DNA from 4 places in the Pseudoalteromonas sp. DSM 26666 genome. Region 4 is predicted to be linked to each of the others. Evidence: predicted binding sites of a transcription regulator. Region 4 holds the regulator's gene; each other region holds the start of a gene.
The links. The regulator sigma-54, encoded in region 4, starts transcription at its own class of promoters, with help from an activator protein. The targets are predictions, from matches to a motif close to GTTGGCACGNNNNTNGNNT.
Positions count from the first base shown of each region.

Region 1: a site for sigma-54 is predicted at 2,865-2,883, ahead of BM380_RS16250 (TorF family putative porin). Genes of this name have one in related genera too.
Region 2: a site for sigma-54 is predicted at 3,790-3,808, ahead of BM380_RS17475 (YggN family protein). Genes of this name have one in related genera too.
Region 3: a site for sigma-54 is predicted at 1,520-1,538, ahead of BM380_RS09770 (P-II family nitrogen regulator). Genes of this name have one in related genera too.

Region 1 covers NZ_FPAR01000011.1:87,040-92,703, reverse strand. Annotated here, with positions in the region: gene BM380_RS16260 (AsmA family protein) at 1-1,182, opposite strand, end outside; gene BM380_RS16255 (hypothetical protein) at 1,449-2,612, shown strand; gene BM380_RS16250 (TorF family putative porin) at 2,985-3,662, shown strand; gene BM380_RS16245 (ABC transporter permease/M1 family aminopeptidase) at 4,461-5,664, opposite strand, start outside.
Region 2 covers NZ_FPAR01000014.1:61,662-67,325, forward strand. Annotated here, with positions in the region: gene BM380_RS17440 (S8 family serine peptidase) at 1-80, opposite strand, end outside; gene BM380_RS17445 (c-type cytochrome) at 302-754, shown strand; gene BM380_RS17450 (cytochrome b/b6 domain-containing protein) at 807-1,463, opposite strand; gene BM380_RS17455 (AzlC family ABC transporter permease) at 1,569-2,273, shown strand; gene BM380_RS17460 (AzlD domain-containing protein) at 2,270-2,569, shown strand; gene BM380_RS17465 (glutathione peroxidase) at 2,663-3,154, shown strand; gene BM380_RS17470 (PA3496 family putative envelope integrity protein) at 3,273-3,458, opposite strand; gene BM380_RS17475 (YggN family protein) at 3,846-4,640, shown strand; gene BM380_RS18355 (hypothetical protein) at 5,399-5,539, shown strand.
Region 3 covers NZ_FPAR01000004.1:313,043-318,706, reverse strand. Annotated here, with positions in the region: gene BM380_RS09780 (S10 family peptidase) at 1-243, opposite strand, end outside; gene BM380_RS09775 (response regulator) at 548-1,330, shown strand; gene BM380_RS09770 (P-II family nitrogen regulator) at 1,586-1,924, shown strand; gene BM380_RS09765 (ammonium transporter) at 1,934-3,163, shown strand; gene mrcB (penicillin-binding protein 1B) at 3,302-5,635, shown strand.
Region 4 covers NZ_FPAR01000007.1:18,542-24,205, reverse strand. Annotated here, with positions in the region: gene mgtE (magnesium transporter) at 1-646, opposite strand, end outside; gene BM380_RS13485 (HPr family phosphocarrier protein) at 786-1,058, opposite strand; gene rapZ (RNase adapter RapZ) at 1,078-1,920, opposite strand; gene ptsN (PTS IIA-like nitrogen regulatory protein PtsN) at 1,940-2,392, opposite strand; gene hpf (ribosome hibernation promoting factor) at 2,397-2,684, opposite strand; gene BM380_RS13465 (RNA polymerase factor sigma-54) at 2,711-4,210, opposite strand; gene lptB (LPS export ABC transporter ATP-binding protein) at 4,280-5,005, opposite strand; gene lptA (lipopolysaccharide transport periplasmic protein LptA) at 5,002-5,541, opposite strand; gene lptC (LPS export ABC transporter periplasmic protein LptC) at 5,531-5,664, opposite strand, start outside.

The DNA.
Region 1 (5,664 bases), on a different contig from region 4:
GCCGAGTTTAATATCGTTCGCTTTTAAGCCACTTGAACGGACAATCACATTTGCATCTAATGCACTTAAGCCACTTAAATCAATTTTAGTATCATCCCACACTATTGGCTCTGCAGGCTTAGACTCGTCTTTTGCAGGGGCTTCTTTTTTAGCTACGGTTTCTGGTAAGTAAGGATTTAAATCAAGCATCCCTAGGTCAATATCAGCATTAACCGCTAAACGACTGCCTAGATTCACCTTACTTTTACCTTTAATCTCGAGTGCATCGAGCGTTGCAACTAATTCAGTTAGGTTAAACTCCTCACTGAGCAAGTGCATTTGGGCATTGATACTAAAGGCATTAAACGCATTGTCTTTAGCGTTTAAGTCAACCCCTTGCCAGTTAGCAATATTTTTAACTGAATCACCGTTAAGTGCTAATAATCCTTTAATATCTTGGCCTTGTTTGGCTATGCTGCCATCAAACGTTAAATCGACTAAACGTGAGTTAAGCGTTTGCTTTACATTAAATGTGGCACCTTCAATCGCTTTTGCTGGAGTATCAAGTTTTACATCAAGCTCAAATCGCTCTTGCATATAAGTAATAGCCCCTTTGACTTCGAGCTGTTTGCGCAGTGAAGGCAGTAATATAGCCAGTTCTAAATCGCTAATTTGTTGTTTAGCACCCGTTTGACCATCTAAATATGTAAACGACCCGCCATAAATAGCGACTTCACCTAATTGAATATCAAAGTTTTCAGGTAGTTTGACTGCCTCACCCGATTGAGTTTGCTGCTCAGGTTGCTTGGCCACTGCATCAAATAACTGCCAGTTAGCTTTACCGCTTTTATCGGTTTCTAGCAAAATATCAGGCTCATTAATGACAAACTTTTCTAGCTTTAACTCGCCACCGAGTAATGAAAGCCAAGGAATATGAACGGCAAGTTGCTGCATACTTGCCATATCAGCGCGAGAGCCGCTAGGCATATTGGCAAAATGCACATCATTAAGCTCTAATTTTAATGCGGGGAATACACTGAGGGTTTTATCGCCCTTTATGGTTAATGTGCGCCCGGTTGTTTTTTCAACCTGCTCAGACACTTTATTAAAAATGGTATCAGTAGGAATTAAAAAAGGTGCAGCAACAATTAACGCTATGCATAGCAATAATATGACACCAATAATTTTAAATAAGGTCTTCATGATCATCCTTTCAAACGTGCAAATAATGTTCTTATCATAGCGGGAGTTAACACTAAAAGCATTGTTAAATAAATAAAAAACATATCAATTAGGGCATCCCTTTTTAAAATCAGGTTTTCAAAACTCATTTTAATAAATTTAAAGATTCATGCCCCTGATTACATTGCTGCAATTGTTCGGTATGATGCGCGCCCCTGTTGTATTTAGCCTAAATAAGCTAAAATGTAGCGACTAAAAAAAATATCTAACCGGAGAGTCTACAAGGCATGAAGAAACTGCTAATTTCACCGTCAAAAATGGCATTAGGCGAACAAGAAAGTCAAATTTATCAAAACATTCTGAAGCAATCTTCAGAGCTAAGCCTAAACCTGATGGCCGTGAAAGTGGAAAACCATCCAGAAGATTTTTTAGGTTGGTGTTACGAGCTATTAAGTGCAAGCCGCGACCGCATTAATTACGACTTACTCGAAACCTCACAATTACCATTATTAAAAAAACTGCATGACCAACTTATTTCAGCGATTAGCTTTTTACAGTTAAAAACATTACGGGTAGCACCTTGGCCAGTAGTGAGTATGTTTGTAGAACAACATAAAGAACTGGTGGCACTTGATGAGCAATTACGTTTAACTGCTTATATCTCAGGCCTGCGTAAACAACCATTAAAAGACATGATCCCTGAAGACTTACTCGCTTTTAGCGGTAAGCACATGGCGTCACTCGACCCGAGTACTTATAACTTTGATGTAGAATGGTTTGCCTCTACAAAAAGTGCTAAAGGCTTTCACCAGATGTTGGCTGACTTGCCAGGTGCATTTGACGATGCCCTGAGCAATATCCCACTTGAGGGTGATGTAGCGCAAAGTAATTACCAACAATTTGTAATTGCTTACTTGAGTGCATTTAATGGCAGTGATGAAAAACCAACACTAGCGCCTGCAACCCGTTTATTAGCAATGCGCCGCCCTGATGTATTTACACCGATTAGTAACAGTCGCTTAGATGCACTTTGCTCCGCACTTGGTATCACCAAATTAAATAACCGTGACTTTGAGCGTTACTGGCAAGATGTAGTACAAAGCATTCACGCTATGTCATGGTTTAAAATGGCCAATGCAGGTAATGAACTAGAAACTCAGTTAGTGGATATTAAAGCGCTAATACCTTGCTTTTTTTATTATGCAGATACGAATACTGCAGATAACTCTAACTACATTAAGCTACTAAATAAACCTACACGTAGCACTTCGAGCAGCAGTAAAGCGCCACGCCGCGGCAAAGAATCGGCTGAAATATTAGTGGACCGCGCACTTGCTGCTGATGACATCCCAGAGCATATTCGTGCTAAGCGTGATTCTATTATTAGCGAAGTACAAAAAGGCCGTGGTGTAAACGAAACAATTACACTTATGCGTACCATTTTTGGATAAAACGTATATCAAACGCAATTAGCTTTAATAAACTAGCTTAACGTTAGGGTCTGTAGACCTTTCAAGGTTAAATTTTCAAAGGCCAATAGATCCTAATATAGATAGCCTGGTAGCGCTCTAATGGTGCAGCCAGGCTTTTTTTTGCACCAGCAGTGTGTTCTTTCCTTACATACTTTTCACAAAGCGTCTTTGCGCATAACTTCAACACCTTGTTTTATAACATAAAATTTATTTTTTATTAAATAAATGGAAGCTGGCACATACAGTGCAATTCCCCCTGCAGTAACGTAATAATACGCCGCCGTTCAAAAGGTTGTAGTCGTTTATAATAAAAAGCCTTGGCGTGCAAAATCATACAATGGGAAATGAGACATGCTAAAACTACAAAAAACAATATTGATCAGTGCATTGGCATTAACAGGAATGACATCAACTACTGCATTTGCCGAAGTAACAGCCAATGCAGCCGCTACTTCTAACTACTTATGGCGCGGACAAGAGCAAACTGGGGGCGATGCAGCTGTATCTGGCGGTATTGATTACGCTAATGAATCTGGATTTTATGCAGGTACCTGGGCGTCAAATGCGTCTTGGGCCGATGAAATGACTTACGAACTAGACTTATACGCCGGTTTTGGCGGCGCTATTAATGAAAACGTAAGTTATGACGTAGGTTATATTTATTACGCTTACCCAGATGCGGCATCAGATGCCGATGCTGATTTTTCAGAAGTTTACGGTAGCATTAGTGTGCAAGGTTTTACATTTGGTGCAGCCGTACTTGCAACATCTGCTGCCAGTGGTGATGGTACTGATTTTGGTGATTCACTGTATTTAAACGCCGATTACAGCTTCGCTGTTGGTAGCAATGGCACTGAAATGGCGCTACACATAGGGCATTACTCAGGCGATTTCATCGGTGATGACAATATCATTGATTATGGCGTATCAGTTTCTAAGGATGGTTTTACCTTTGGCCTATCTGATAACGACATGGACGGCTCAGATGTTAAAGCTTATGTAGCCTACGCTGTCGACTTTAGCCTATAAAAAGAATGTGTTACTTGCTGCAACACTAAGGGCCGAAAGGCCCTTTTCTCGTTTAATGGCCACCTTTTAAATTAACCATAAATATAAAAACGCCTGTTTATTCAGCTTTAAACTCGTTCTTGTTGCAATCAATTGCAACTGATTTAGGATGCCAAAAAGGACCAACTTGATTGATAACTAACTATACTAAGCCATTAGTAAAGGATTTATAAGCATGCACACTTTGCAATTGCGAGCTTGTATGTGATTGTTTACTTCACCCCCCTCGATAAAAAATAAAATCAATATTTGTGCAACCAGTCAATACCGCGAACTCACAATAATTAGTTTAAAGTTCATACTGACTTTCCTGCCAACTGCATTTGAGCAACCTGAGTATCCTTACAAATTTGCTCTACATCTTCACGCTGCTCAAACACTTATCCCTATAAATAAAATGGATGGCTATCTTCAACACTTGCCTTACTTGTTATTTTTGCGCTGGCTTGCGGCTAACTTTTTACCTCATAGTAAGTACTAAAATCAAGTAAAGCAGCACCCATTATTAATGATTGGATAATCATCCTGATTAGCTCACTATTAGTAATTAACTTTATAAGAGGGCAAAAAATGTTGAGTAATAAATTGTTTAACAAATATCACATGACTACAAATCTTATAAATCATTCATATAAAAAGACCGCATAAATGCGGCCTTTTATGTTTATAAAGATAAATTTAACTCGATCGTCTTTATCTATTAAATATAAGGTTTATCGCCAGTCTATAAAAAAACTGGTATTTTGGTCCAAGTTAACATTATAGCGCCTTGATATTATCGCCACTTTTTTTATCAATTAACTTAACGAAAGGGTCAACACCAGCAAATTTAGGTAACTCAGTTACCTTTAATGTAATGGTATTTTCACCTGTTTTTATCTCGTGCTTTTGCATGTAGATAACAGTATCCCCTTCCTGAATTTCATTTGGATCTGCGCTAAACAAAGCGACATCTATCATTTGCGCTAATGGAATATCCTCTTCATTCCCTTCCCCATCTGCATGTTTTTTTGCTGCAGAAATAGTTAGCGTAACAGTATGCTCGCCATCAACAGATTCAGCCTCTTGAACATCAACATCACTGAGCTTTAACTCATATAACGTAATGGCATTAAACTGATCTTCAATGAATGCTTGCTCTTGCTCACTCGCTCCTTCCTTTAGGTAGGCAATAAAGTCTAACGTGGTAGGGTAACGATCTTGTGCATATTGGTAATCTTGCAAAAAAGCTCGTAAAACGGCATTTAAACGTTGTTCACCTAACAGATCATGAATGGCCATCATAACCACAGATCCTTTGTTATAATGGATGTATTGCTGCCCTACTGTACGCGCTAGAGTCCTCTCATCATAAGGCTCAGTCGTTCGTCCGAACAAATAACGATCTAGCTCATACTTTAAGAATTTACGAAGATTGTTTTCACCGTATCTCTCTTTCATCACCATAATTGCTGCATATTGAGAGAGCATTTCAGATAAAATATTAGAGCCCTCAACCTTCGCGCCAATCACCTGCCCCCCCCACCATTGGTGCGCTAACTCATGCGATGTTACATAGTAAGGATAGTTAATATTATCAGGTTCACGCGTATCGGTAATAAACCCCATACTTTCAGAGAACGGGACTGTATTAGCAAAACTCTGCGCAAAACTACGATAACGAGGGAACTCAATAATACGCATTTGCTTATGCTGATAGGGGCTAAACTCTTTGGAAAAGTAATCTAAAGAGTCTTTGGTAGATTGAATTATCGTATCTATATTCCAAGCATGCTGTTTGTGATAATAAACTTCTATATTTACGCCATTGTACAGCTCTTTTTTCACCTCAAGATCCATAGAGAGCAAGGTGTAAAAGTGCTTCATAGGTGCATCCATTTCGTATACAAACGTAGTGCGGCCGTCTTTAGTAGTTTGTGATTGCAAGTAACCCGGAACCATCGCAATTTGAGACTCATCGGTG
Region 2 (5,664 bases), on a different contig from region 4:
TTATCGCTTCCACCACACCCTGATAGCGAAATTACTATCGCTGCAGACAACGCTGACAGCTTAAAAATATTATTTTTCATAAATGCTCTTCATTGGTTATTTTTATGACATCTGAATGTACACAATCAAACAACAAGCAGCAACACTGCATTTACAAACATTCACAATAAACCGTAAAATAATATCAGCCCGATTAAAATCCCGTTAATAATATCAAAGTAATAATCTATGCTTTCCCTTGAACTAAAGCCTAAGCTAATATACAAAGATAATTAAAGAACCCTCAAAGGAGTAGAGTAAAGTGAAATTGAAGCAAGTATTTATCGGGGCATTACTATCTACATGCGCACTTAGTGTATCTGCAAATTCTGCATTTAAAGAGCCGAGTGATGCAATTGAGTATCGCCAAGCTGCATTTTCTATGATTTCAGTTCAAATAGGCGATATGGGTGCCATGCTGAAGGGTAAAATTCCTTTTGATGCAGAGCAATTTAAGCAGCGTGCAAATAACGCAGCGGCATTATCTAAAATGCCTTGGGAGGCATTTTACGCAGGCACTGAAAAAGGCGATACATCAGCACTTCCTGCGGTATGGTCTGAAAAAGATACTTTTATGAAAAAAGCGACAGCGTTTCAGCAATATGCTGATGAACTTGCTGTAGCAGCTCAAACAGGTGACAAAGCGGTCATTGGTAAAGCATTTGGTGCATGGGCTAAAGGCTGTAAAGATTGCCATAAGCAATTCAAAGACTAATAAATTCTGTATATTAAACAATAAAAATGGCGCTGTATTAGCGCCATTTTTTTTAACTAAGCAGATAACTTAAAGGCTCACTTCCCCAAGTACTCATTAATAAAATCAGTAATAGTAACAATAAAAACCATGCAATCCATGGTGACTTTGTCTCAGGCTCTGAGCTTTGTGTTGGCAGTGCTTTATTGCCGGTGATCATTGCTTTTACTAAAGGCTTGCCTTTAATTTTGTAAGCAATAATAGCCACAACATGCAAAATAATCGCATAAAATAAAATATCAAAATTGATATGATGCAGCCAGTTGGCAAAATCAATCGTATCACTCGATACATACTGCGCTAACGGACCATCAGTTAAAATACCATCACTGCTCATTAAACCACTAACCAGCTGCGTAATAATCAGGATAAAAAATAATAACACCATATAACTGCCTGGTGCAGAATGGCCCACATCATTTATTTTTTTGCCACTAAAAGAAGCAAGCACCGACTTAGGAGAATGCAGTAATGCCGATATTCTTGCCGTTTTACTGCCTATAAGACCCCATATAATCCGCGTTGAGATAAGCGCTAAAGTAAAAAAGCCAATCACAAAATGTAGCTCTATCATGCCCTCTTCAGCACTAAAATAAAGCGCAGCAATACTCAATACTAATAACCAATGAAAGCTTCTTAAAAAGCCATCCCACACTTTTACCTTGAACATTGCACCTTCCCTAAAAAACAGTATCATCTAAAACGCTAACTATTTTAGCATCTTAATATTAAGGTATCCTAATGAGTCTTTCTACCAGTGCGCAGAGTAAAACACATGCAGTCCATTAAAAAACCGATACTAAAAGGCTTTTTAGATATGCTGCCATTATGTTTAGCCGTTATTCCTTGGGGGATTTTATGTGGCTCGTTGGCAATACAAAATGGCTTTACCCCTTTTGAAACTCAAGCTATGTCGCTATTGGTATTTGCAGGCTCGGCTCAACTGGTTGCTATTGAGTTAATGGCTGGTAATACCCCTCTATTAACCATTTTATTTACCACATTTATTATTAGCTCTCGTCATTTTTTATATGGCTTGGCGGTTCGTCACAAAGTGATTGAGCAACCCATGCGTTGGCGCCTTCCAGTCAGCTTTGTATTAACCGATGAACTATTTGCTTTTTCGCATCACCCTCGCGCCTACCAGACTAAAACGCGCCTAATTTACGCGCTCAGCGCAGGCTTTAGCTTTTACATTGCTTGGAATATTTGGACTCTGTTCGGTATTGTAGCCGGTACTATGCTCCCTGATCTCACCAACTTAGGACTCGACTTTGCGATTGCTGCAACCTTTATTGCTTTGGTTATCCCAGGAGTTAAAAATTTAGCCACTCTTGTCACGGTCATTGTTGCAGGGATCTGTGCTACTTTATTAAAAAGCACAGGCTTTGAGCTGTGGTTAGTATGCTCAGCACTATTAGCAATGAGTGCAGGTTACGCTGTAACTAGAATAGTAAAAAATAAGGACGCTAAATCATGATGACGACTATTTTACTTATGGCATGTATTACCTTTTTTACCCGTTATTTATTCTTACACCGCGCGCTACCATTTAAAGTAGGGCCTAAAATGCAGCAGTTTTTGAGCTTCAGCGCACCTGCGGTTCTAACAGCGATTTGGGTGCCTATTGTATTTATAAATGATGGTGGCATTAATCTAAATTGGCAAAACCCTTATTTAAGCGCAGCGATTGTTGCCATTATAGTTGCTTACAAAACACATAATATTTACCTAACCACACTTGCTGGTATGGGGTTATTTTTGATTTTAAATTAACAGTAACGCCATAGCAGTGTTCACTATTTCGACTTTGTTAATCACCAAGCAAAGGTTAGACTATGCCAAATAAACAAATAATAGCTTAATAATATGCACCCATTTCATCAACTAAGTGCTACTAGCCTGCAAGGCCAACCTATCGATTTTAAAGAGTTTGTAGGTAAAGTTGTGTTAATAGTAAATACCGCAAGTGAGTGTGGATTCACCTATCAATACGAGTCATTGCAAGCATTACACGAAAAGTATGCCAGCCAAGGTTTAGTCATTATAGGTTTCCCGTGTAACCAATTTGGCCAGCAAGAACCCGGAGACGCGAATCAAATAGCGCAAGGTTGTTTAATCAATTACGGAGTTAGTTTTTTAATCGCAGAAAAAGTGAACGTTAATGGTCAGCATACACATTCGGTTTTTCGCTATTTAAAATCTGTATTGCCGGGGTTTTTGACACGAAAAATTAAGTGGAACTTCACAAAGTTTTTGATTAATTCAGATGGCTCACCGATTAAGCGCTACGCGCCCTTTACTAAACCTGAAAAACTAGAAAAAGTAATTGAAAAAGCATTGCTCGCAGCTAAAGTTTGAGGCTTAAAAATTATAAAGAGGCATAAAGCCTCTTTATTACCAACCCACAGAGCTTTAAATACTACCTAAGTAGCAGTTAAAAGCTAATATGTCGGCACTGATTTGTACTAGCGACAACCTAATCAATATAATCGTTTAAGTCATCTTCACCTAGGTTTTTACGCAAGCGTTTTTGCTCAAGGTAATCCTCTAACTTTCTTTTCACCTTTTGCTTTTTCTTGTCGTGTTGATTACGCCCGACCATTTCGTATTCGTCTTCAACAAAATCATCATCTAGCGCATCGTAACTAAATGTCTTACCCACAACCCACTCCATAAAGTGTTTGAGACCAATTACGGATTCTTGTATCGCGATAATTGGTGAAATTAAAATGTTCAACGCAAATTCATTGTACAAATTTACGTCAAAATAAAGCCACATCGCTATCCTAAATAGTCTCTGTGTCAGTATTGTGAATAAATAGCGCTAAATTTGAATTGTGGAAAGTGAGAGTTTTTTATCGTATCGATAAATTTTATTTATTTGCATTTGATGGTTGGTTATTTTGACCAAATTTTAGCTTTTTCAATGACTTTACTTTCAGCTTCAAAGCACCTTAAAAATCACAAATCACTGTTTTTAAACACTAAAAACTATTGGCACCAAACTTGTTATAAGTTAATTATCATCAGCAAAAAACAGAGAATAAACATGAAAGAATTATTATTAGTTAGCGCAATTATGTGCGCCCCCGTCGCCATGGCTCATAACGATAACAGCTCTTCAATTTCATTTAGTAACGACGAATGTAAAGTTGAGTTTAAAAACGATGTACGTATAAAGCCAAGTGAATTAGAAATTTTTAAAGCCAACAATCAACGTATGACTTTTACCACTCAAGGTGAGTTGTCGATCAATGGCGAGCAAGTAGCATTAAATAGCGCTCAGCGCCAAGCACTGACCAACTACACAGATAATTTACGTGCGCAATTACCTGAAGTAGCCAACATTGCACTTGATGGCGTTAAAATTGCGGGCGTTGCATTAGAAGAAGTCGCCAATGCATTTAATATTGATGGCCTCGATAACATTGCTACCTTAATGGACGATATTCAACAAGAAGTAGAGGGTACCTTTTACCAACAAGGTACATTTGTCATGGGCCAGCAAAGCTTCACTCAGTTTGGTGAAAACTTTGAACAGCAGTTTGAACAACAAATAGAAACTGCCGTTGAGTCGGCCGTAATGCAATCAATGGGCAGTATTTTAGTCGCATTAGGCTCTGAGCTAATGGGTTCAGGTGGCGACATGCAAGCCTTTGAAGAGCGCATGGAAAATATGGGCGCACAAATAGAAGAAAAAGTAGAGCTCCATGCAAAAAAACTTGAACAGCGTGCAAATATACTGTGTGGTGACTTTGTTGAAATCGCACAACAAGAAACTCAACTTGCTGCGCAAGTGCCTGCATTAAAAGGCTATGAGTTATTTACTATAAAACAGCACTAACTGCTCAGCATTTTAATTAATCTCCCTTTGCGGCATTTGCTTTTAAGCTATGCCGCATTTTGCGTTTTTTACCCCCACCAGTCCCATTTAACTCAAATAATAGACTGTTGAGCGGATCTGCTCTTGCTGTGCAGAGGCATTTTGTGGCTTCATAGTAAAATACAAACCAAAGTATAATCTTCACTTCGCTCTAGATCACTTAGAATGCCGTCCGAGCTGATGATTGTAAGCCCAAATTGCAACATATTAAAACCACCTCTTTTTAAGTTTTAAATTCTTGAGGCGGTGCGATCCCCAGTTAGACGCGTTTTAAAACGCAACTAACTCCAAAGTGCCTAGTAACCTAGGCACTTTTTTTATAATTTAAAAGCCTAGCAACACTCTTTTTTATCGTTTCTTTAATGCTCTTCTCTGATAAATAATTAACCACCTATAAATAGCATGTTAAATCTTTTAACGAAGTAAAACCCACCCCATTAATACAAAATAATTTAATCTGAATAACTATTCAAAATAATCTATTTATAAACATATTAAAATTAAAAAAACTGAAAAAACCCCGTATAAAAGTGATATAGCACACGACTATAATGAATAAATATACAAAATCAAAAAAACACCATTAAATAGCAAATCAAAAAAACACTTTCAGATTAAAAAAACTAATACTTCACCAGCAATTTTTATCGCTTTATTTTTAACCAACCTACGGGCAAAATGCACACGTTTTCAACAGACACAACCTTGGAGCGAATACAATGAACCCAATTAATACATTAAACCAAACAGCCACAACTCACGTTGCAGTTAAACCAACTAATCGCAAAGCGAGAATGTTAGCTAAACTTAACCGTTACGGAAAAAAATTAGCACTTGGCGGTGCAATTCAATACAAATAATCACCCAACCATGATTTTTGTATTGTTGCAGCAAACACCCAACCACTAAATGAAGTTTCTTCTTTAGCTCCATCTGTTTGCTGCCAGCCCCCTCCTCATAGCTAAAAATCATCTTTAATTTTCAT
Region 3 (5,664 bases), on a different contig from region 4:
GACCTTATCGCGCGTGTAGTAAGTGTATTGAAGGGTTGCGATGGCGTCTCCCTTGTCATCCCATACCGGTTGTGTGCCAGTTGCTACTGTGTAAGAAAATCGTTCATTATTTATTTTTGCTTTGTGCTGGGTAACCACTTTACTGTCAATATCAATGCGACGTTGATTATCGGCAAACGAGGCGCTACTTAGGGTGAGCGCAATAGCGGCAATGGGTAAAAATAGACTTCGACTAAATTTCATAAGTGACCCTTTTTATTTTATGTACTGCAGTTATAGCGATATTTGAGTAAAAAACAAAAGTAATGAGACTAGCTGCCGATAATAATCGTTGAGTTTATGTAATTAAGATTAATCTGATCACAGCAAACAGGCGAAATATGCTTGATGTGTATACCGCACTGTAAGTTTAAGGCGATTTAAAAATTTAATTATTAATTAAGTTTCTTAAATCATTGGTCGCTTATTTGTTTCTATATGGATGATTGAAAGTGATTTCTTTTTAGGTTTATAACCTTAAAGAGTGGGCGCAAATAAAAGGGAGTTTATGCAACGCGTTTTAATTGTTGAAGATAACATTAGAGTACAGCAGATATTTAAGCACATTGCTGCTCAATATCTTGATGTTTTGGTTGATTTTGCCTCGTCACTTACTCAATGCAAACAACTCCTGAGCCAAACAAGTTACTCACTCGCCTTAGTTGATTTGCCACTTAGTGGACAAACCGATATGGATGTTGCTCGCTATATTTTATCGCAAGGTATCCCTACGCTATTAATGACAACGCAATTAGAAGAGCCCACGCGCTTAAAAATGCTGGAATTAGGGATTATTGATTACATTATTAAAGATAACCGTGACTCTTACCTTTATGCCATTAAATTTGTAGCACAGTTACTGCGTAACCAAGGGCGAAAAGCGCTAGTTGTTGATAATTCTTTATTGAGCAGTAGCTTGGTTAAGCAAATGCTCGAAAAACAGTTATTTGATGTTATTACTGCTGATAATAGCGCTCAAGCATTGCATATACTTAACCATAATAGGGCAATTAAGTTAGTCATTACTAATCATAATTTAACTGATATGAATGGGTTTGAATTAATTAGAGCAATTCGAAATGTTAAAAGTCGTGAGCAATTAGCCATTATTGGTCTGGCCGATGTATATAGTTATGGTGTTGCCACGCAGTTTATTAAATCGGGTGCAAATGACTTTTTAACTAAGCCCTTTACTCATGAAGAGTTTCATTTTCGAGTGGTAAAAACTATGGAATCGCTATGGCTGGGTGAAGCTATAAGAGCTGATTTATCCCTCGACGCGACTGAGTAAGTCATTATGCTTAAAAAATTAATTAGTACTTAGAACGTTGTGCAGCGGGTCACTAGAGATGACGTCTTGCTTTTAACCACCTCGCACCAATGCAGTATTTTGCATAAAAAAAGCGCACCTAAATGGTGCGCTTTTTTGTTTTATATATTATTTATTTTTTTAAGTTTATGTTTTTATTATTAATTTAAAAATGGCACAAAGGTTGGATTGTATAGAGGAAATACAATAACAAGCTAGCGTCCTAAGGGGGCCTTTGTGAAAATGATCAGTGCAATAATAAAGCCATTCAAACTAGATGATGTGCGTGAAGCACTCGCTGATTTAGGCATCGAAGGAATGACAGTGGTTGACGTTAAGGGATTTGGACGTCAAAGAGGGCATACTGAGTTATACCGTGGTGCTGAATATCAGGTTGACTTTATACCTAAAATTAAACTTGAAATTGCTACTCGTAGTGAAAATTGCCAACGCGTTGTAGAAACCATTACCAAAGTCGCTGGAACGGGCAAAATTGGTGACGGCAAAATTTTTGTTTACGACCTAGACCAAATCGTCCGTATTCGTACTGGCGAGCTTGATGATGATGCAATTTAAGGGGGCAACATGGAAAATACAATTATAGAGCTGAAGTTTTCGCTCGATACGTTTTACTTTTTAATGTCTGGCATCTTAGTCATGTGGATGGCAGCCGGTTTTGCAATGTTAGAAGCGGGTTTAGTGCGCTCTAAAAATACCACAGAAATTCTAACTAAAAATATCGCGCTTTATTCTATCGCGTGTACTATGTTTTTGTTGATAGGCTACAACATTATGTACGTAGATAATGTTGAAGGCGGCGTTATTCCTTCGTTTGGTGGGCTAATAGGTAGCCAAGCGGCAGATGCTAATCATTCACTAGAATCTGACTTTTTCTTCCAAGTAGTGTTTGTTGCAACGGCCATGTCTATTGTATCTGGCGCCGTAGCAGAGCGTATGAAATTATGGGCTTTCTTAGTGTTTACAGTAGTACTTACAGGATTAATTTACCCAATTGAAGGTTACTGGACATGGGGTGGCGGCTTCTTATCTGAATTAGGCTTTGTTGATTTTGCAGGCTCTGCCATTGTACATGCAACGGGTGCGGCTGCAGCGCTTGCGGGTGTAATACTACTGGGTGCACGTAAAGGTAAATATGGTAAAAATGGTGAAATTTACCCAATTCCAGGTTCAAACTTGCCACTTGCTACATTGGGTACGTTTATTTTATGGATGGGTTGGTTTGGCTTTAACGGCGGATCACAGTTATTAATTTCAGATAAAGAAAACGCAACAGCGGTAGGTCAAATATTACTTAATACCAATGCTGCTGCAGCTATGGGGGCAATTTCAGCCTTGTTCTTATGTAAACTTTTATGGGGCAAAGCCGATTTAACCATGGTACTTAATGGTGCACTTGCAGGCTTAGTGGTTATTACTGCAGACCCATTATCACCATCACCACTAATGGCGTGTTTATTTGGCTTACTAGGTGGCTCATTAGTGATACTTAGTATTGTCGCACTGGACAAAGCGAAGATAGATGATCCCGTGGGTGCTATTTCTGTTCATGGTGTGTGTGGCATCCTAGGTATCGTGCTAGTACCTGTTACTAATGCTGAGGCCAGCATTGTTAATCAGTTGATTGGCCTACTATGTATTATTGGTTTTGTGTTTATTGCTTCATTCATTGTATGGGCAATCCTCAAGCAAACCATGGGTATTCGTGTTACCGAAGAAGAAGAGTTAAACGGTATGGATCAACACGATTGTGGTATTGATGCTTATCCAGAGTTTGTATCAGTTAGAAGTAATTAATTAAAAGTATTGTGTGTTCAATCAAAGCCCTACTCTGTTAGGGCTTTTTTGATTTCAGGGGAGGTTAATTTTTCAGGTGCTAGAGTAATGTGATAAGCTCCTCGCGTTAAATTAACCTTCGGAATATATTACACTTAAATGGCTGAAAAAAAGAAAACATCGACCAGTAAACCCTCGACTAAGCGCGCTACTAAGTCATCTAAATCATCGGCGCGAAAAAGTGCGACTAAAAAAACTTCAAGCACCACAAAACGGCCACTTTTTAAAACGTTGTTTTCTATTTTTTGGAAACTGAGTCTGGCGACGTTTATCGCCATTGCACTTTATTTTATTTACCTTGATGCAAAAATAACTCGCCAGTTTGAAGGTAATAAATGGCAACTTCCGGCACAAGTATATGCCCGCTCAATGACTTTTTTTCCAGGCCAGTTTTTATCAGAGCAAGAAGTTTTATGGGAGCTTAAGCGCTTAAACTACACGGCGGTTAATCGCTTAAGCCGGACTGGGCAGTATATTAAAACAGCCAATAGTATTAAGATTTTTCGTCGTGACTTTGAATTTTATGATGGTTTAGAGAGCGCTCATGTTATTGAGTTGCGTTTCTCTGGAGAGAAGGTAGCCAGTATTAAAGATAAGTTTGGCCGTCGCTTAAACACTGCCAGATTAGAGCCTGTACAAATAGCCCGTATTGGTAATGACTCAAAACAAGATAGAGAGTTTGTACCATTAGATAAATTTCCTGACATGCTTAAAAATACCTTATTAGTAGTTGAAGACCGCGATTTTTATGATCATCACGGTGTATCGGTATTTTCAATTTTACGCGCTTTGTATACCAATATTCGCGCAGGGCGCACCGTGCAAGGGGGGAGTACATTAACCCAGCAGCTGGCTAAAAATATTTACCTTACCCGTGAGCGTTCGTTAGTCCGTAAAATTAATGAAGCCTTTATTGCGCTTATTCTTGATTACCGTTACTCAAAAGATCAGATTCTCGAAGCCTATTTAAACGAAGTGTACTTAGGTCAGTCATACAACCAAGGGGTACATGGAATGGGGCTGGCCGCCGAGTTTTACTTTGCCAAACCTGTTGATGAACTCGAGTACGACCAAATTGCCTTGCTGGTGGCTATGGTTAAAGGCCCATCTTATTACAATCCTAGACGTTACAAAGAACGTGCGATGGAGCGTCGTGACCTAGTGCTGCGTTTAATGGTCGATAACAAACTTATTTCTACTAAAGAGTATAGAGCCTCGTTAAAGCGCGCAATTGATATTGCACCAATGAAAGCCAGCTTGCAAAAGTCTTATCCAGGTTACTTAGAGTTGGTTAATCGCGAGCTTAAACAGCTACTACCCGATCAAGACGTATTGGATGCGGGTGTGCGTGTATTTACCTACTTTGATTTACAAAAACAAACCGCGATGGAAGAGTCGATTCAGGCCAGTTTACCTTATTTAGAAAGACGTCCAAATACCAAAGAGTTAGAAGCGGCGATGATCTCCGTTAATGTTGAAAAAGCCGGTGTATCAGCGTTAGTCGCTGGACGTGATGTACGCTACTCAGGATTTAACCGCGTGCTCGATACCAAACGAAATATTGGCTCATTAGTTAAACCTGCAGTATATTTAAGTGCACTGCAGCTTCCTCATTATAACTTAGCGACGTTACTTGATGACTCGCCTGTTCAAGTCAGCAACGAGGAGGGTAACGTATGGCAGCCAGAAAACTTTGATCATCAATACCGTGGTGCTATGCCTCTTTATAAAGCATTTAGCCACAGTATTAATATACCGGCAGTTAACTTAGGGCTTGATGTAGGCGTCGATAAAGTGGCTAACACGCTCAGAGGGTTAGGAGCTAAAGGTTATATTAATGAATACCCATCGTTGTTATTAGGGGCTATTGAAATGTCGAGCTTTGAAGTTGCACAGCTTTATACTACGATTGCAGCAGACGGTGAATACAGAGAGCTGACGTCTATTTCTGCGTTAACCGACTCTGTTGGTAAAGTACTTTATAAGCACAAAGTAATTAACGAGCAACGCTTTGATAAAGATGCTATGTACATGACCAAATATGCTATGAAGCGAGTAACTAAAGATGGCACCGCTAAGCGCTTAAACTTACATTTTCCGTCAATCCAGTTGGCAGGTAAAACAGGCACCAGTAATGAATTACGCGACAGCTGGTTTGCTGGATTTGATCAAAATACAGTAACGGTTGCATGGATAGGCCGTGACGATAATAAAAGCACCGGCTTAACCGGCAGTGTTGGCGCGCTTGAAACCTATATTCGTTATTTAAAACCGCTAAACCCGCAAGCAATTGCCGATACCCGTCCGCCTTCAATTAGGTGGGCATTTGTAAACGAGCAAACTGGGAAGCAAGCACCACCGGGCTGTGGCAAAGTGATTCAACTGCCACTTAGAGCCAGTGAGTTTAAACCAAGACCAGAATGTATTCGTTAAATAGTAAAAACAAAAAAAGCCCGAAAGGG
Region 4 (5,664 bases):
TAGGAATAGACTCACAGTCTTCATCCATTAACTCATGAACAATTTTTTCAGGGGGATTAGTTAATAAAGTACTCAGCGATAGGGCGCCTAAAAAGCAGTTATTTTCATCAACCACATATAAGTCATCTGTACCCTCAGGTAATTCGCCGCGTAAGCGAATATAACGCAGTACCACATCTAGAGTCACATCGGGGCGAATAGTAACGGTATCTATATTCATCAATGCGCCAGCAGAGCGCTCTTGATACGATAAAGCCTGCGTTGCACGTTCTCTATCTTGAATATCCATAGCGCTAACAACATCTTTATAAACGGTGTCAGGTAGGCTACGTAGTACTTCCCCTAAGTCATCATGGCCCATGTCTTCGGTTGCGGCAGCAATGTGCTCGGGTGCCATTTGCGCAATAATGCCCAAACGTACATCTTCAGACAGCTCTTCAAGCACATCACCTTGTACATCAGGATCAACAAGCTGCCAGAGCATACGGCGAATTTTATGCGGGGATGATTCTAAAAGAAGTGCGGTATCACAAGGCGCCGTTTTTGCCAGCATGCGTCTAACTTGAACAAATTGACCACTATTTAGTGACTTAGTCACCTGTTTTAGTTGTTGTAGTGGAATATCTTGTTCTAAAGCTTCAGGCATTGGCGTCCTTAATTAAATTGTATTACATGCTGGAAGGGTATAAATGCTATTCAATTTTAGTTTATCTTACTTTATGTGAGCAAACTACCTCAACCACTATTAACCTAAGCTTAGGATGATGAGTTAATAATGAACTTTTTTATTCTTGCTCATTAAATCGTTGGTCGATGAGCTCACCTATTGCGCTAAGTGCAGGCTCAGCGTCGGGGCCTTCGCATACCACCTTAACTTCTTTGCCTTGGCTGCTTTCGAGTAACATAAGTGCCAGCACGCTATCGCCAGCGGCTTGTTTGTCATCTTGAAATAAAGTGATTGTGGCATCAAATTGCACAGAAAGCTGAGCTAATACTGTCGCCGCTCTAGCGTGTAATCCTAATTTGTTTTTTATTAAAAATGTATTTTCTAAGCGCATTGCATGTTCTCACTCGGTATTATTCTTGTTCTCGGTGGCGAATTTTTACATTAGGATGGCTCATTGCAAAGCTTTCGCCAATGGTTTGCGCTAAATAAACAGAGCGGTGTTGCCCACCGGTACAGCCAATTGCAATGGTTAAGTAGCTGCGGTTATTTCGTTCTAAATGCGGCAGCCATGTTTGCACAAATGTTTGAATTTGCCATGTAAATTTTTGCACTATACTGTGACTTGCTAGGTAGTCTTTTACTGGTTGGTCCAGCCCTGTAAGTGGCTTAAGTTCAGGCTCCCAATGCGGGTTTGGTAAAAATCGGGCATCGAATACGTAATCTGCTTCTTTAGGGATGCCGTGTTTAAAACCAAATGACTCAAAGGTAATGATCAGTTGTTTATCTTTTTTTCCGAGTATTTTTTCACGAATAGACTCAGCAAGCTGATGCACACTTAAATCCGTGGTATCAATCATATAATCAGCACGGTTAATCAATACATCAAGTAGTTGTTTTTCTTTTTTTATGGCTAAATCAAGCGGCAAAGAATCAATAGATAAAGGGTGGAGACGTCGCGTTTCTGAAAAACGTTTTATTAATGTTTGATCGTCACTGTCTAAATAAAATACCGTTGGTTTAGTAAAACCAGGTAAATATTCAATGATTTCATTAAACTGCTGTTGCTCTTTAGGTAGGTTACGTACATCAACACTCACGGCAATTTTATTATAACTGTCGGAAACACTGCGCACTAATGATGGTAATAAATTAAGAGGAATATTGTCTACACAATAATAACCTAAGTCTTCCACAACGCGTAACGCCACAGATTTACCTGAGCCTGAACGACCGCTTATAATTATTAATTCCATTTATCACCTTTCTTTATTACTACGATTGACTGACGATAACCTGATACAGTTCGCTATCCGATTTGGCGGCGCGTAACTGTTTACAAAATTCTTTATCATTGAGCTTATCAGCAATCGTGGCTAGCGTCTTCAAATGCTGCTGATTATCGCCATCGGGAACAATTAACGCGACAAAAATGTCAACCGGCCGGTTATCAATCGCATCAAAATTAATAGCTGTTTCGCTCACTAAAATCAAAGCAAGGGGCTCTTGAGCTCCACTCATGCGACCATGTGGAATAGCAATGCCTCGGCCAATGCCTGTACTTCCAAGCTTTTCTCTTGCAGTTAATGCATTAAGAATATCTTGTTGTGTTAAATAGGGCAGCTTATTGTGAGCCAATTCACTGATAAATTCTAAAATTCTTTTTTTACTATTAAAAAGGACCGCAGCTTTACTGCAGTCCTGACAGATAAGTGAGCTTAGTTTCATAGTGTTAGTGTCGAGCAAGTTTCTCTTTGTGTTTAATTACTTGACGATCTAGCTTGTCAATGAGCGAGTCTATAGCGGCATACATATCTTGATGCTCAGTAGAGGCAAAAATCTCAGCGCCACTAACATGAACGGTTGCTTCAGCTTTTTGGTTTAGTTTTTCTACATCGAGAATAACGTGCACATTCGTTATGTGATCAGTGTGCCTCTGTAACTTCGAAAATTTACTATTTACGTAGTCTCTAAGCGAGTCGGTAATATCTACATGGCGACCAGTTAAATTCAGTTGCATAAACATTTTCCTCTTTGTTGTACGCCTTAAATCAAACTTTTACGTTGATTAGACGGGGGAATAGCTAGAGATTCGCGATATTTTGCAATGGTTCTCCTCGCTACTTTAATTCCTTGCTCTGCCAATATATCTGCAATTTTACTATCACTCAATGGTTTAGCTGAGTTTTCTGCAGCGATTAATTTTTTAATTAATGCACGTATTGCTGTTGATGAACATTCGCCACCATTTTCAGTACTTACATGGCTTGAAAAGAAATATTTAAGCTCAAAAATGCCACGTGGTGTATGCATGTATTTTTGCGTAGTAACACGCGATATAGTCGACTCATGCATTTCCACCATTTCAGCCACATCGTTAAGCACCATAGGCTTCATAGCCTCAGGACCGTGTTCAAAAAAGGCCTGTTGCTGCTGCACAATACAGTTGGTTACTTTAAGTAGCGTGTCATTCCTACTTTCTAAGCTTTTTATAAACCATTTAGCCTCTTGTAAGTGCGAGCGAATAAACTGGCTATCACCACTTGATTTAACCGTACGCGACATAGCTGCATATTGGCTATTTACTCTGATCTTAGGCATGCTATCTGGGTTTAATTCAACTACCCAACGACCTTTAACTTTCTTAACCGACACATCAGGAATAACGTATTCAGACTCTTCTCTAACAATAGTGTCTGCCGGTTTTGGGCTGAGCGTATGAATCAACGTCATGATTTCTTTAAGCTCATCTTCTTTAAGCTTTGTTTTTTTCATTAACGTGCGATAGTCACGTGCAGCAAGTAAATCAATATGATCGGTTAAGATCATTTTTGTTTCGTTTAAAAAAGGTGTGTCTTTATCAAATTGATTTAGCTGAATACACAAGCACTCTTGTAAACTACGCGCGGCTATTCCCACTGGATCAAATAGTTGAATACGCTTTAGTACCGCTTCTATTTCGTCAAGTTCAACTTCATCTTCGCCGTCGTTTTCTTGGTTAAAGCTTTCTAATATTTCTTCACAGCTAAGGGTTAGAATCCCTGAATCGTCCACAGCTTCTACAATTGCAATAGCTATCGCTTCATCGGTAGGACTAAACGGCGTCAGTTGAAGTTGCCACATTAAATACTCATGCAGCGTTTCAGTCGAAGAGCCTTGATAAATAGATTCATCTTCTGGCATTGGGCCCGATGAAGAGGCAGGCGCAGCGCTCATATATTCATCCCAAGTAACATCCATAGCCATATCATCGCTAATGGTGTCTTTGGTCATTGCTTCGCCGCTATCTTGCTCATACTCGCTAGGTTTATCGTCAGCTGAGGCACTTAGCGTTAAGTCATCGTTATCGGCTTTTTGTTCGTTTTTACCTGCAGTGTCTTCGCTGTAATCGTGTTCTTCAACTTCAAGCAAGGGGTTGCTATCGAGCGCTTCTTGAATTTCTTGCTGGAGATCCAATGTACTGAGTTGCAATAAGCGAATTGCTTGTTGCAACTGTGGAGTCATTGTAAGTTGCTGGCCCATGCGCAGCTGTAATGATTGCCTCATGTATCTCTAACAATCCTTTTAAATTAGTATAATTAATCTTAGCAGATGCTTAGTGTAATAACACACATATTAGAGCTTGAACTGCTCGCCTAAATAAACATCGCGTACTGTTTTATCGTTTAATACATATTCTGGAGTGCCTGATGCAATTAACTCCCCATGAGAAACTATGTAGGCTTTTTCACAAACATCAAGAGTTTCGCGTACGTTGTGATCTGTGATAAGTACGCCAATTCCTCGGTTTTTAAGATGCTCTATAATCTTTTTAATATCTAATACTGAGATAGGATCAACCCCCGCAAAGGGTTCGTCTAAAAGGATAAATTTAGGGTTTGCTGCTAACGCGCGAGCAATTTCAACGCGGCGACGTTCACCACCTGATAAAGCCATACCTTGACTATCGCGGATATGCTGAATGCTAAATTCATCAAGTAAATTATTTAAGGTATCTTCGCGTTGTTGTTTATTTAATTCTTTACGTGTTTCTAAGATAGCCATTAAGTTTTGATAAACAGTCAGCTTTCTAAAAATAGACGACTCTTGCGGTAAATAACCAATCCCTAAACGCGCTCGGCTGTGCATCGGTAATAAAGTAATATCTTTATCATCAATTGATATTTTGCCTTTATCGCTAGGCACAAGGCCTACAATCATATAAAAAGTGGTGGTTTTACCTGCACCATTAGGGCCAAGTAACCCCACAATACTGCCAGCTTCAACCTCTAGGCCAACGTTTTTTACAACTTCACGACCTTTGTAGCTTTTAGCTAATAGCTCTGCTTTTAATGTGCTCATGGTTGACCTTTATCATCTTCTTTTTTATTTTCAACAGGGACTAAAATAGTGTGTACACGGTCTGTTGAGTTTTCGTCTTTTTCTGCGCTAATTAACTGCTGCTCGATATCGTAAGTGATACTTTTAGCTGTTATTTTTTGACCTGCTTGAGCAATGCTTGCATCGCCGATTAAGGTTAAAAAACGCAGCGACACATCGTAACGCACTTCATTAGCACTGGCGCTCATTATGGTGCCATCAGCTTGTGTTTCTTCAAAATATGCAGGGCTGCCTGTGGCAATTAATAACTGTTTGTTATCGCCTAGGTCATCGCGTTTATGCACTTCTAAACGGTCAGCTGTGATACGGCGATTACCATGAATAATTTCAACATTTTTCTCAAAAATGCCTACGTTTTCTTTTAATTGACCTTCTTGCTTATCTGCACTAATTGAAATTTGATTAGCAGCGGGGGCTTCAGCAGGTTCAGCGCCATTACTGTTAAAAGCAATTAATAGTGAGGGAACAATTAAAATTTTAAATAGGTTATTGGTCATAATATAGGGTTCGCGTATGGTTAATAAGTTTAATCACCTCGGTTTTTAAATCGGCCTCAAGGCCTTTACCTGTGATTTTTAAATTAGGTCCTGTAATAACGACAGGCTGCTGTGATTGCATGG